Regions from separate parts of the Tessaracoccus palaemonis genome, predicted to be linked through region 2. Evidence: riboswitches for the same ligand, from Rfam matches in the RefSeq annotation. Region 2 holds a riboswitch; the other holds the start of a gene.
The links. A riboswitch is a leader RNA that binds a small molecule or an ion and turns the genes downstream of it on or off. The one in region 2 is predicted to bind cobalamin.
Positions count from the first base shown of each region.

Region 1: it holds a riboswitch for cobalamin, as region 2 does, so the genes downstream of both, KDB89_RS05840 (energy-coupling factor ABC transporter permease) here and KDB89_RS03645 (ABC transporter substrate-binding protein) in region 2, are expected to answer to the same signal.

Region 1 covers NZ_CP079216.1:1,295,569-1,302,347, reverse strand. Annotated here, with positions in the region: gene KDB89_RS05855 (energy-coupling factor ABC transporter ATP-binding protein) at 1-382, opposite strand, end outside; gene cbiQ (cobalt ECF transporter T component CbiQ) at 379-1,143, opposite strand; gene KDB89_RS05845 (energy-coupling factor ABC transporter substrate-binding protein) at 1,133-1,486, opposite strand; gene KDB89_RS05840 (energy-coupling factor ABC transporter permease) at 1,479-2,165, opposite strand; cobalamin riboswitch at 2,202-2,345, opposite strand; gene KDB89_RS05835 (precorrin-8X methylmutase) at 2,394-3,047, shown strand; gene KDB89_RS05830 (CbiX/SirB N-terminal domain-containing protein) at 3,055-4,296, opposite strand; gene cobJ (precorrin-3B C(17)-methyltransferase) at 4,293-6,674, opposite strand; gene cobM (precorrin-4 C(11)-methyltransferase) at 6,671-6,779, opposite strand, start outside.
Region 2 covers NZ_CP079216.1:823,212-829,990, reverse strand. Annotated here, with positions in the region: gene KDB89_RS03660 (NAD(P)H-hydrate epimerase) at 1-1,313, opposite strand, end outside; gene KDB89_RS03655 (holo-ACP synthase) at 1,310-1,660, opposite strand; gene KDB89_RS03650 (ATP-grasp domain-containing protein) at 1,657-2,559, opposite strand; cobalamin riboswitch at 2,632-2,814, shown strand; gene KDB89_RS03645 (ABC transporter substrate-binding protein) at 2,959-4,515, shown strand; gene KDB89_RS03640 (ABC transporter permease) at 4,518-5,453, shown strand; gene nikC (nickel transporter permease) at 5,450-6,271, shown strand; gene KDB89_RS03630 (ATP-binding cassette domain-containing protein) at 6,258-6,779, shown strand, end outside.

The sequences.
Region 1 (6,779 bases), 470 kb from region 2:
GCAGCTCCAGCGCCTCATCGACGCGGGCCGCGGCCTCGTCGTCGCTGAGCCCGAGGTTGAGCGGACCGAAGGAGACGTCCTGGCGGACGTCGGCGGAGAACAGCTGGTCGTCGGGGTCCTGCAGGACCAGCTGGCAGAAGCGGCGGTGACGGCGCAGGTCGTCGCGGTGGTGGCCGACGGGCTGACCGTCGGCGCGGATCTCGCCCGCGTGCGGCCTCAGCGCCCCCGACAGGGACCTGAGCAGGGTGGTCTTCCCGGACCCGTTCGCGCCGAGCAGCGCGACGCGCCGCCCCTCGTGGATCTCGACGGTCGCGCCGTCGAGCACCGGGGGTCGGCCGTGGAAGCCGGCGACGAGCGCCGAGGCGCTGAGCAGGGCGGTCATGCCGCCGCCCACGTGGCGACCCACACGGCCGAGACGACGGCCAGGGTCATGGCGATGAAGGCCCAGGAGCGTTCCCGGCGGGGGCTGAGCGTGACGAGCGCATCCTCGAAGCCACGGCCCTCGAGCCCCTCCTGCAGCCGGACGGCCCGCTGCCAGCTCCGCAGCATGATGCTGCCGGTGGTTCCGGCGGCGGTGTGCATGCGGCGCCGCCAGGAGGCGTCGTCGCCCAGCCTGGCCCGCTGGGCCTGGTGCACGGCCCAGGTGGTGCCGAGCAGCACGAACAGCATGCGGTAGGTCAGCGAGGCGATCTCCAGCAGCGTGTCCGGCACGTGCAGCGCGCGCATCCAGGTGAGCAGGTCGACCATGGGCGTGGTGGTGGCCAGCACCATGACGGCGAGCGTGCCGGCGATGCCGTGAGCCAGCAGGCCGAGGGCCGTCGCCAGGCCGGTGGCGCTGACCCGCAGGGGCCCGATCCCCCAGCCGTCGGCCCCGATGTGCACGGCGACCGGCAGCGCCCCGACGAGCAGGAACGCGAGCGGGGCGGCCATCACGGTGGCGAGCAGCGCCGGGCTTATCCGGGCGGAGCCGAGGATGAGGACCAGGGAGATGGCGGCGACCAGGGCGCAGCCCGGCCACGGGTCGGTCAGCAGCGCGGTCAGGATGAGCGCGACGCTGAGGGCGACCTTCTCGCCGACGCGACGACGCCGCCAGGGGCTGGCCCAGGCGGCATCGTCGATCGCTGACTCGTGGTTACTGCTCATCGCCCGCGGGGGCAGCCTCGGGCTGCGGGGCCTCCTGCAGCTCCTTCGCCTTGACGGCGCGACCGCGGAAGTTGCCCAGCACGAAGCCGACGATGCCGGCGCCGAGGGCGGCCTGGATGGCGAAGAGGCCGGACTCGATCTCGCCGGAGCCGGGCTCCCAGATCGGGCTGAACCACGGCTCGACGCCGTGCTCCTCCAGCACCTCGGTGACGACGGAGTCGGTCCCGACGAACCCTTCCTCGCCTTCGGCGGGCTGCGGGGCCATCGCGAAACTGAACACGAAGATGACGACGATCACGGCCAGCAGGGCCAGGCCGATGAACCAGTCCTTGCGCTTAAACATGAGCGGCCGCCTTCTCGGTCTGGGGCATGACGCCCAGGCGGATCATCTGGTCGGGCGCGACACGCGCGAAGAATCCGAAGAGCAGGATGCCGAGGACTCCCTCAGCGACGGCCAGCGGGATCTGCGTGACGGCGAAGATGCCCAGGAACTTGGCCGCGGCCCCGAGGAGTCCGGTGACCTCGTCCGGGTACGCGATGGCCAGCTGGAAGCTGGTGACGACGTAGGTGACCAGGTCGGCGAAGAAGAACGCGAGGAAGACACCCAGCCACATGGGGCCGCCGAACTTCTTCACGAGCTTCCAGCACGCGTAGCCCGCCCACGGGCCGGCGATCGCCATGGAGAACACGTTGGCGCCCAGCGTGGTGATGCCGCCGTGCGCCAGCAGCAGCGCCTGGAACAGCAGGACGATGGTGCCGAGGAAGGCCATCACGGGAGGCCCGAAGAGCACGGCTCCGGCTCCGGTGCCCGTCGGGTGCGACGACGAGCCGGTCACGGACGGGAGCTTGATGGCGGACAGGACGAAGGTGAAGGCGCCGGCGGCCGCGAGCAGCAGCTTGTTCTCCGGCGATTCCTTGGCCTTGCGGATCACGGCGCGGGCGCCGTGCACGACGAAGGGGGCAGACGCGGCGTACCACACCGCGCATTCGAGGGGAGGGAGGAATCCCTCAGCGATATGCATCGCCGAACTCCTTTGTCCGGGATTACGCGTCCCGGCGGTCAAGGCTCGGAGAAGGCCAGTTCCTGACTTCCGCCCCGTGGGGCGGCTCACAGTGGCGCGACCGTCCCGGATCATCCCCGGGTTCCTGGCGTCTCTTCCGAACGATTCTGTGGTTGTGGAACCAACTACAGCACGTCGTAATGCGGCCCGCAAGGCGGGGTGGGTTAAGCGTGTTCTAGGGTGGCGCACGTGTCGAACCCCTACCTGCGCACCGGCTCCGAGATCTACGAGGAGTCCTTCCGGATCATCCGCGCCGAGACCGATCTGACCCGCTTCCCCGCCGACGTGAGCCGCGCCGTCGTGCGCATGGTGCACGCCGCCGGCGACCCCTCGATCGCCGACGACGTCGCCTTCACCCCAGGCGTCGTCGCGGCGGCCAACGCCGCCCTCCGAGCCGGGGCCCCCATCCTGTGCGACTCCTCGATGGTGGCGACCGGCATCATCTCGTCGCGGCTGCCGGCGCGCAACGAGGTCATCTGCCACATCAAGGACGAGGCGATCGCCCGCGACGCCGCCTACCGCGGCATCACCAAGACCATGGCCGCCGTCGACGCGTGGGCCCCCCGGCTCGACGGGGCCGTCGTCGCCATCGGCAACGCCCCGACGGCGCTGTTCCGGCTGCTGGAGGTCGTCGCCGAGACCGGCGCCCGACCGGCCGCGGTGATCGGCATCCCCGTCGGCTTCGTGGGCGCCGCCGAGTCGAAGGAGGCCCTGATCGGGTCCCCGCTCGCCCTCGAGTACCTCGTCGTGCGCGGTCGCCGTGGCGGCAGCGCCATGACGGTCGCCGCGGTCAACGCCATCGCGAGCACCGACGAGCTGACCAACACCTCCCGGCAGGACTGAGGGACTCTCAGGACCGCCCGACGGGCTCCGCGATCGCCTGCCGCACGTCCTCGGAGCCCACGATGGCCTCGAGCACGTGCCGGGAGCGACGCGGGTTGCGGTCGCCGACGACCGCCACCGTCAGGTGCCCGACGCCCCGCGACGCGGCCGTGTACGCGGTGCCCTGCACCGCGTCGTCGGCGCGCACGCAGAAGGTGTGGCGCCGCTCCGCCTCGGCCACGACGCGGGCGTTGACGCCCGGATCGTCGGTGTCGGCCAGCACGTACCAGGCGCCCTCAAGGTCGCCCTCCGCGAACTCACGGCGCTCCCACGCGATGTCCCCCGCGGCCGCGAGGGCCGCCAGCGCCCCAGTGGCCGTCGGGGAGACGAGCGTGACCCGCGCCCCGGCCGCGAGCAGCTTCGGCACGCGGCGGGTGGACACGACGCCGCCGCCGACCACGACGACGCGGCGGCCGGTCAGCAGCAGCCCCGCGACGTAGGCGGGCGACCCCTCCGCGGCCGCCTCCGGCATCGCCTCGCGGTACCGGTCGATCACGACCTCGGCGAGCTCGTCGCAGTCCCCGATGACCTCGGCCACGCGGACCCGGGCGTCGGGGTGCGCCGCGGCCCAGGCCTCGGCCTGCTCGAAGGTCCAGGTGCGCAGCCGGCCGGGGAAGATCCAGTGGCCCATCACGAGCAGCTGCCGGTGCCCGGCGGCGTACGCGCGGTCGAGGCCCTCGGGAAGGCTGGGGCGGGTGACCTGGATGAAGCACTCCTGCACGTCGGCCCAGCCGCCCGCCTCGAAGTGCATGCGGGCCAGCCGGACATGGTCGGCGTTCGCGTCGGCCACGACGGCGCCGCGGCCGACGAACACCAGGCACGTCTCGTCGCGCTGCCAGTCCCCCATCGCGGCGTCGATCCGCTGGTTGACGGCGTCGACCAGGCGCGGGTCGGCGCCGAGATGCGCGGCGTAGTCGATGCGCGCCGTGGGTACCTCCTCGAGCGCCTCGGCGATGAAGCCCGGGATGTCGCGGCGGACGTGCGCGCCGGTGCCGAGCATCAGCGGAACCACGACGGCGCGGCGCTCGGCCTCGCCGTCGACGATGTCGGTGAGCGCCTGCGGGATGCCGGGCTGGTTCAGCTCCACGAAGCCGAGGCCCACCTTGACGTCGGGCAGGGCGCGGGCGACGCGCTCGACGAACCGGCGGCAGGTCTGCTCGCCGTCGGCGTCGCGCGTACCGTGCGCGGCGATGATCAGGGGCGTGCTCATCGGGTCTTCTCCTCGAGGTCGGTCTCCGCGGTGTGCGGCATCCACTGGTAGTCGCGCGGGGTCACCATGCGCTGCTCGCCGCCGCCGGAGGTGACGTAGCGGGTGGTGCTGGAGCCGACGATGACGATGGAGTTCATGTCGACCCATTCGGGGCGGAACTCGCCCAGCGTGCTCATGATGACCTTCTGGCGGGGCCGGCAGGCCTGCTGGACGACGGCGATGGGCGTCGACGGCTTCCGGTGAGCGCCGAGGATCTCCAGCGCCCGCGGCAGGTGCGCCGTGCGCTTCTTGCTGCGGGGGTTGTACAGCGCGACGACGAAGTCGCCGACCGCGGCGCCGTGCAGCCGGCGCTCGATGCTGTCCCAGGGCGTGTGCAGGTCCGACAGCGAGATGGTCGCGTTGTCGTGGCCGAGCGCCGCGCCGAGGATGGCCGAGGCCGCCAGGCTCGCGGTGACGCCGGGAACGATGTCGACGTCGATGCCGTCGGTGCCCTGCTCCAGGACGGGGCTGGCCATGGCGTAGATGGCCGGGTCCCCGCCACAGACGAGCGACACGTGCTCGCCGGCGCGGGCGGCGTCGATGGCCCGGGCGGTGCGCTCCTCCTCGGTACCCATCTTGGACGCAAAGACGGTGGTGCCGGGGCGGGCGAGGTCGCGGATCTGCTTGACGTAGGGGCCGTAGCCGACGATCAGGGTCGACGACCTGAGCGCCTCCACCGCGCGCGGGGTGAGCAGGTCGCGGGCGCCGGGGCCGAGGCCGACGACGCTCAGCTTCCCGCGGGCCGGGATGCGGCCGACGGCGCAGGTGGCCTCGGCGTTCTTCTGCTTGGGCACGATCAGGTCGGCTCCGCGGGCGAGCACGGAGGCCTCCGCGACCGACGGCGTGCCGACGGCCTTCAGCGGGGCGTCGCTCGGGGTGGGCACCTCGAAGGTCGCCAGCTCGTCGGCGTCGTAGTCCTTCAGCGGCACGCCGAGCCGGTTGGCGAGCTGGATGAGCCCGATCTCGCCGGCCTTCGCGTCGACGGTGGTCAGCGCGGTCACCGACTCCACGGCAAGGTCGGCGGCCTCGAGGGTCTCGGTGAGCAGCGCGTGCAGCACATCGACGCCGGTGCCGCGGTTGCAGCCCATGCCCACCACGAGGCTGTCCGGGTGCAGGACCACGGTGGGCAGCGGCGAGGGCGACACCGAGACGGTGTCGGTGACGACGATGCGGGCGACCGGATCCTCGGCGCCCACCGCGACGTTGGCGGGCAGCGGCGGCAGCGGCCAGCCATGGGCCTTCTCGACCGCGACGGGGGCGCCGTCGATCAGCGCCCTGGTCACGCCTGCCACGTCTCCCGAATAGGCCCAGCCGAGGGTGTCGAGAGCCGGCAGGTTCAGTGCGTCGGTCGCGGTGGTCAGGACGGGGGTCGCGCCCAGCCCGTCGGCGATGCGGCGGGCCAGCTCGTTGGCTCCGCCGGCGTGGCCTCCGACGAGCGGCACGGCGAAGCGGCCGGCCTCGTCGACGACAACGACGGCCGGGTCGGTCTTCTTGTTCCTCAGGAGCGGCGCGACCAGGCGGGTGGTGGCGCCAAGGGCGAGGTGGCTGACGATGAGGTCGCAGTCCTGCCAGGCGCGGGGCAGCGTGACCTTCGCGGGCCCGTCGTAGCGGCGGGTCTTCTCGCCGAGGACGCGGTCGATCTCGTCGGCGTGCCGCCTGGCGGCGGGCGAGTTGGTGAGCTGCCCGACCACGGGGGTGTGGGGTCCCTCCCCCGTCGCCTCGCCCGAGATGAGGGCGGTGTCGTCGGGGGTGCCGTCGAGGATCAGTACCACGTTCGGCTCCTCGACGTCCGCGACGGCCAGTGCCTCCTGTTCGGTGAAGACGCGGACCCGCTGGTCCGCCTCGCCGAGGCGCTCGGCCAGCACGTAGTGCCTGCCCAGCCCGGCCAGCGCGGCGGCGAGCTCGCGGATCCCGGCGTGCGGGGAGGTGAGGACGCCGACCTTCGGGTGCTTCGAGGCGGCCTCGACCGCCGGGTCGAGGGGCTTGCCGTGCGCCGAGACGACGACGGCGTCGTCCCAGGGCAGCGCGACCGCGGCGAAGGCGGCCGATACGGAGCTGACGGCGGGCGCGACTGTGACGGGGAGCCCGGCCAGCCGCAGGCGGCGCAGGATGCCGTGGAAGCCTGGGTCGCCGCTGGCGATGACGAGGGCCTCGTCGTCGGGGCCGAGGGCGGTGAGGCGCTCGATGGCCGGGGTCAGCGCGCCGAGCACGACCTGCCGCTCGGGCTCGACGCCGAGGTCGGCGAGGTGGCGGCGGCCGCCGACGACCAGCGCGGCGCGGGCCGCGATGGCGTGGGTCTCGGGGCTGAGGCCACCGAGGTAGCCGTGGACGTGGATCATCGCTGCTCCTGGGTGAGGTCGACGGCACCGGCGCCGTGTTCGCGGAGCTCCTGCTGGGCTGCGGGCTCGGCGGCGCGGTACTCGTGGCGGAAGCCGGGGTGGTAG
Region 2 (6,779 bases):
GGGTTGCGCGCCGCCGCCATCGCCTGGATGCTGGCCCCGGCAACGGCCGCCTGCCACGCGGGCAGCCCCGCCGCCAGCAGCGCCCCGCAGATCCCGGCGAGCACGTCGCCCGATCCCGCCTGCGCGCTCCAGTGCGGCCCAGGCACTGCGATCGTCACGCGGCCTCCCGGCTCCGCGACATACTGCGTGGCGCCCTTGAGCAGGACGGTCGCCCCGGTCACCCGGGCCACCTCCCTGGCGCACGAGACCGGGCTCGACTCGACGTGGGAGCGGGAGCAGCCCAGCAGTCGGGCGAGCTCGCCCGCGTGGGGCGTGAGCAGCCAGCCGTCGATCCTGCCGGGCAGGCTGTAGAGCGCGTCGGCGTCCACCACGGCGACGGGGGCGTGCAGTCGCGCGCTGGAGACCCGGCCGGACGCGCCCTCATCCTCGCCCCAGCCGGAGCCGAGGACCGCAGCCTGGGCCCGACCGTCGCCCATCACGACGCTGGGATACCTGGTCAGGATGAGGCCGGAGTGCACGGGCCCGGCGTAGCGGACCATGCCCGTGCCGGCGTGCAGCGCGCCGGCGATGCCGAGCAGCGCCGCACCCTGGTAGCGCGACGACCCCGTGTCGAACAGCACGACGCCGCGCGCGTACTTGTCTGAGGAGGCGGTGGGCGTCGGCCACCAGGCGGCCACGTCGGCCTCCTCGGCCTGGCGCAGCTGGGTGCCGTCGATCTCCACACCGATGTCGACGACGTGTACCCTCCCGCAGCGCCCGGCGGCGGGCTGCGACACGTGGCACGGCTTGAGCGCGGCGAACGTGACGGTGTGGGTCGCGCGGAAGCTCGGCTGCTCGGCCCCGGAGTCGGCGTCCAGCCCGCTCGGCAGGTCGACGGCCAGCACGTCGATCGCCGACGACTCGCAGGCGGCGGCGAAGGTCTCGAGTGCCTGCGGGAGCCCCGGGCGCGAGCCGAGGCCCGCGACCGCGTCGATCACCAGTCCGCAGTCCGGCAGTGCCTCCAGCGCCCCGAGGGCGTCGACGAACTGGCAGCCCGCAGCCCGTGCGGCCGCCTGCCCGGCCTCGTGTGTGCGCCCGAACGCGGACCACACCAGCACGCGTCGATGCTGGGCCAGGATCGACGCGGCGAAGAGTCCATCTCCCCCGTTGTTACCCCGGCCGGCGACCACGAGCACCTGCCCCGCTGTGTTCACCTCGGCCGCGACGCGGGCGACGGCGCGGGCCGCCCGGCCCATCAGGTCGACGCCGGGGTGGGCGTCGAAGAAGCGCTGCTCGGCGTCGCGCATCCCCACGGCGGTGACGACGGTCCTCATGCCTCGCACACCACCATCGTGGTGGCGAAGCCGCCGTCGTGGCTGATCGACAGGTGGATGCGCCCGACGCCGAGTTCCTCGACCCGCGCCGCGACCGTGCCCGTGTTGACGAACCGCGGCACGCCGTCGTCGGTCTTGACGACCTCGCAGTCGAGCCAGCGCATGCCGCCCGGCGAGCCGAGCGCCTTGGCGAAGGCCTCCTTGGCGGAGAACCGCGCGGCCTGCGACTCGATCGACAGCGTCCGTTCCAGCGGGGTCAGCAGGCGTTCGGCCAGGCCCGGCCGACGCTCCAGCATCTCGCGGAACCTGTCGATGACGATGAGGTCGGTGCCGATGCCAACGATCATGCCCTCACACTAGCCGCGACCACCGCCCCGGCGAGGGAGTCGACCGCCCGCTCCCGGGCCGCGTCGGGCAGGAGGCTGAACCCCAACCACGGCTCGGCCAGTTCCACCTCCATCACGACGGGGCCATGCGCAGTGGAGATGAGGTCGACGCGCGCGTAGGCGGGCATGGTCGGGAGGCCCGCCAGCACCCGGTCCGCGAGCGCCACCTGTTCCGGGGCCGCCTGCGTGACCTCCGCTCCGCGGCCCCCCGCGATCACCCCCGGGAAACGCGTGAAGGCGTGGCTGTAGGCCCCGCCGATGAACACGACGGCGGTTTCCCCCTGCTCGATCTCCCGGGCGTACGGCTGCAGGATCACGACCGGGTCCCAGTCGCGGGCGATCACGTCGTCGACGAGCGCGACCACCTCCTCCAGCGTGGCGGACGGGAGGTTCGTGTTGCGGTCGGGATCGAAAAGGAGCGTGTGGTGCCCGCTGGCGGAGATGCTCGGCTTGACGACGTACGCCTCGGCGTCCGGGAAGTGGTCCCGCAGCTGCCCGACGAGCCTGTCGGCAGGCGCCCGCCGGTCGATCCGGAACTCGGGGATCCGCTGGATGCCCAGCCTGTCGAGCCACTCGAACTGCACGGCCTTGTCGATGTTGTCGCGCACCATCTGCGTCGGGTTCAGCACCGCGCAGCCGGCCTCGTCGAGCCGGTCGAGCCAGCCGAGGAAGTCCGGGATCCGGCTCTGGTAACCCCAGGTGGACCTGAGGATCACCGCGTCGCAGTCCCATGCCTGTGCCGGGTCGTCCCACGCGGCCAGCGTCGCGTCGGCCCCGGCCCGGTGCAGCGACGCGAGCAGCAGGTTGTCGTCCGGGTTGACGCCGAGGTAGGGCTCCGCGGTGGCCACCTGCACACTCACCATCGATCCTCCTGGTTGTCGTTTCGGATAAGTAAACGTACCCCGCCAGCCACTTCGCCCTCAGCGCGGGTTAGGCTCTCTCCGCAAGGCTGGCGGTGCCCCAAAAGGGCACCTGGAACTCCGGTGAGAATCCGGGACTGACGCGCAGCGGTATAGGTGACGACTCCGGTTTGGATGCCACTGGGAGAGATCCTGGGAAGGCACCGGAGAAGGATGACCCTGAGCCCGAAAACAGTCGGCCTTGTGGGTTGACGGGTCCCGCGACACGGACTTCGGATCGACGCCTGCACCGGCTGGTGGCAGGAGCCGTCGGTCGCGCCTTCGTAGCGCCCGCTCCCGCGCGTCAGGAACCACACCTCGACGCCGACTCCCGGCGTGGCTCCTGAAAGGCACTCAACCATGAAACGAGCTTCCACGCTCGCCCGGGCACTCACCGCGCTGGCGGCAGCCGCCAGCCTCGCGCTCGCCGCCTGCGGCTCCGGCAGCAGCGACTCCACCGCGGACGCCACCGCCGCGGACAAGACCCTCAACTTCGTGACGGTCTACCCCGCCAACACCACCGACGCCCACCAGGTGCAGGCCTCATTCATCCTCAACTCCGGTGCCGTCGAGACCCTCGTCGGCTTCGACCCCGACACCCTCGAGCTCTACCCCTGGCTGGCGGAGAGCTGGGACACCGACGACGCGCAGCACTGGACCTTCCATCTCCGGGAGGGCGTCGAGTTCCACAACGGCGAGCCGATGACTGCCGAGAAGGTCATGGCCAGCCTGCAGGACAGCATCGACGTCAACCCCGGCGTCGCGGCCGCGCTCACCATCGATTCGATGGAGGTGGTCGATGAGCACACGCTGAGCATCACCACCGCCGACGTGTACCCCGCCCTCATCTCGAACCTGGTGCACTTCAACGCCGTCATCACCGACGTCGACGCCGAGGGCGACCTGCCGGTCGGCACGGGCGCCTTCAAGTTCGACAGCTTCGACATCGCCGGCGAGGCCGTGCTGAGCCGCAACGACAGCTACTGGGACGGCACCGCAAAGCTCGACAAGGTCGTCATGACCGCCAACGAGGACTCCAACGCCCGCGTCATGGCCCTGCAGTCCGGAGACGCCGACATCATCTACCGCCCCGGCCTCGAGAGCCTCCCCACGCTGGAGGCCGACGAGTCGCTGACCGTGGACACCGTGTCCGGCACCCGGGTCTACCACCTCCTCTACAACTACTCCGGCGCCAACGCCGACCTGTGGAACAACGAGGAGTTCAGGCGCGGCATCGACGCGCTGGTCGACCGCCAGTCGATCGTCGACACCGTGATGGGCGGCCAGGCCACCGTCGCCTACAACGTCTTCCCCGGCGACTGGCCCTTCTCCCCCGAGACCACCGAGCACGAGTTCGGCGTCGAGGCTGCTCTGCAGCACTTCGAGGCCGCCGGCCTCGACGTCGCCGACGGCAAGGTCACCCGTGACGGCCAGCCCCTCTCACTGAAGATGGCCACGTACGTGGCGCGCGCCGAACTCCCGCAGATCGCGCAGATCGTGCAGGACCAGGCCCGCCAGGTCGGCATCGACATGGAGATCTACGTCGCCGAGAACATCGACGAGTACCTGCCCCAGGGCGACTGGGACCTGGTCACCTACTCCCTGCTGACCATCTCCCGGGGCGACGGCGCCTTCTTCCTGAACAGCGCCTTCGGCGCGGACGCCGCGCAGAACCACGGCCGCCTCGATGACCCGACGCTGCAGTCCATGCTGGACGCCTTCAACAAGGAGGTCGACGTGGATTCCCGCACCGAGCAGACCCGCGAGATCGCCGAGTACATCGACGCCGAGGCGTACAACAGCTACATCACGGTCCCCAACGAGTCCGCGGCCTTCAAGGACACGGTGACGGGCTGGAAGACGCCGGCCAACGAGTTCGAGTTCCAGATGATCACCAAGGATCTGGACATCAACTGACCATGGTCGCTCTCAAGAAGCTGGGTGAGGGGCTGGTGTTCCTCTGGCTCCTCACCCTGGTCGCCTTCGCGGTGGTCAAGCTGGCCCCGGGCGACGTGGTGCTGTCGATGCTGCGCATCGACACGGTCGCCGTGACGAACGAGCAGATCGAGGCACTGCGCGAGGAACTGGGCCTGAACATGCCCATCTGGCAGCAGTACCTCGCGTACCTGGGCAGCCTTGCCCACCTCGACTTCGGCACGTCGGCCATGACAGGTCAACCCGTGATCGCGGAGATCGGCAAGGCCTTCCCGGCGACGCTGATGCTGGCCGGCTACGCGCTGGCGCTCGCACTGATCCTCGCCGCCATCCTGGGCGCGGTCGGCGCCCGGTTCGCCGGGCGCTGGCCCGACCGCGGGGTCCTCGCCTTCTGCATGCTCGGCGCCTCCATCCCCACCTTCTGGCTGGCGCTGGTCATGCTCAACGTCTTCTCGGTCCGCCTCGGCGTCGTCCCCTCCATGGGCATGGGCGACGGGGGAATGATCCTGCCCACCGTGGCTCTCGCGTTCGCGGTCGCCCCGCCGTACATCAAGATCCTGCGCAACTCCCTGATCGAGTCGCAGGACCTCGACTTCGTCCGGGCCTCCAGGTCCCGCGGTCTCGGCGAGCAGGTGATCTTCTTCCGCCACATCCTGCGGGCCAGCCTGATCCCCGTCGTCACGATCGCCGGCGTGAGCCTGGGCTCGCTGCTCGGCGGCACGGTCGTGGTGGAGAAGATCTTCGGTATCCCCGGCGTCGGCAAGCTGATGCTCGAGGCCCTGACCCGCCGCGACTACGCGGTGATCCAGGCCTTCATCATCCTGATCGGCGTCATCGTGTTCCTCATCAACACGCTGGTCGACCTGTCCTACCGCTGGCTCGACCCGGCCATCTCGCTCAAGGGAAAGGCCCGCGCATGAAGCAACGCATCCTGATCGCGATCGTGGTGGTGCTGCTCGTCCTGCTGGCGTTCGGCCCGTTGATCGCCCCGCACGACCCCAACCTGGTCGACCTGACCGCCCGCCTGCAGCCACCTGGCTGGGAGCACTGGTTCGGCACCGACCAGCTCGGGCGTGACGTGTTCAGCCGCATCCTCACCGGCGGCCAGACCACCGTCGGCCTCACCGTGCTCGCCCTGGCCATCTCCGTGGTCATCGGCGTGCCCATCGGCCTGATCGCCGGTTTCCGCGGCGGCCGCCTCGACTGGGCGCTGATGCGCGTGGTGGATGCCTTCATGGCCCTGCCCGAGTACATCGTCGCCATGATCATCGCCGGCATCCTCGGCGCCGGCTTCGGCAACCTGGTGCTCGCGATCGTGATCGTCAAGTGGGTCGGCTACGCCCGACTCACCCGCAGCGTGGTGATGCAGGAGAAGGCCAAGGACTACCTGCAGGTGTCCACCATCTCGGGTGCCTCGACGTTCTCGATCCTCCGCCGGCACATGATGCCGCACGTGATCGGCCCTGTCCTGGCGCTGGCGACGCTCGACATCGGCAAGGTCATCCTGCTGGTCGCCTCGCTGTCCTACCTGGGCCTCGGCGTCCAGCCGCCCGCCCCGGAGTGGGGCTCGATGCTGAACGAGGCGCAGACCTACTTCGTCACCGCGCCGTACCTGATGATCATCCCCGGCTGCGCGATCCTGATCGTCGTCGTGGCCGCCAACTGGCTGGGCGACCAGCTGCAGCAGCGCTACGCCACCGGCGGGGCGCGGAAGGAGGACGTCGATGTCGCTGCTTGAGATCTCCGGCCTTCGCGTCTCCACGGCCACCCAGGAGCTGGTGCACGGCATCGACCTGACCATTGACAAGGGTGAGTGGCTCGCCGTCATCGGCGAGTCCGGATCGGGTAAGTCGGTCTCGGCCTTCTCGATCGCCGACCTGCTCCCGCGCGGCCTCACGAGGACGGCTGACCGGCTCATGTTCGACGGCGCGGACCTCCTGACGCTGTCGAAGGCCGGCTACCGCGAGCTGCGTGGCAACCGGATCGCCTACGTGTTCCAGGACTACCAGCAGGCCTTCTCCCCGTACTACCGGATCGGGAAGCAGCTGGACGAGGTGCTCAAGGCGCACACCGACTGGAAGCCGGAGCGCCGCCGCGAGCACGCGGCCGCGACGCTGGAGCGGCTCTCCCTGCCGGGAGACCTGCTGCACCGCTACCCGTTCCAGGTCAGCGGCGGGCAGCTGCAGCGGGCCGCGCTCGCTGCGGCGATCCTGCTCGACCCTGCCCTGATCATCGCCGACGAGCCG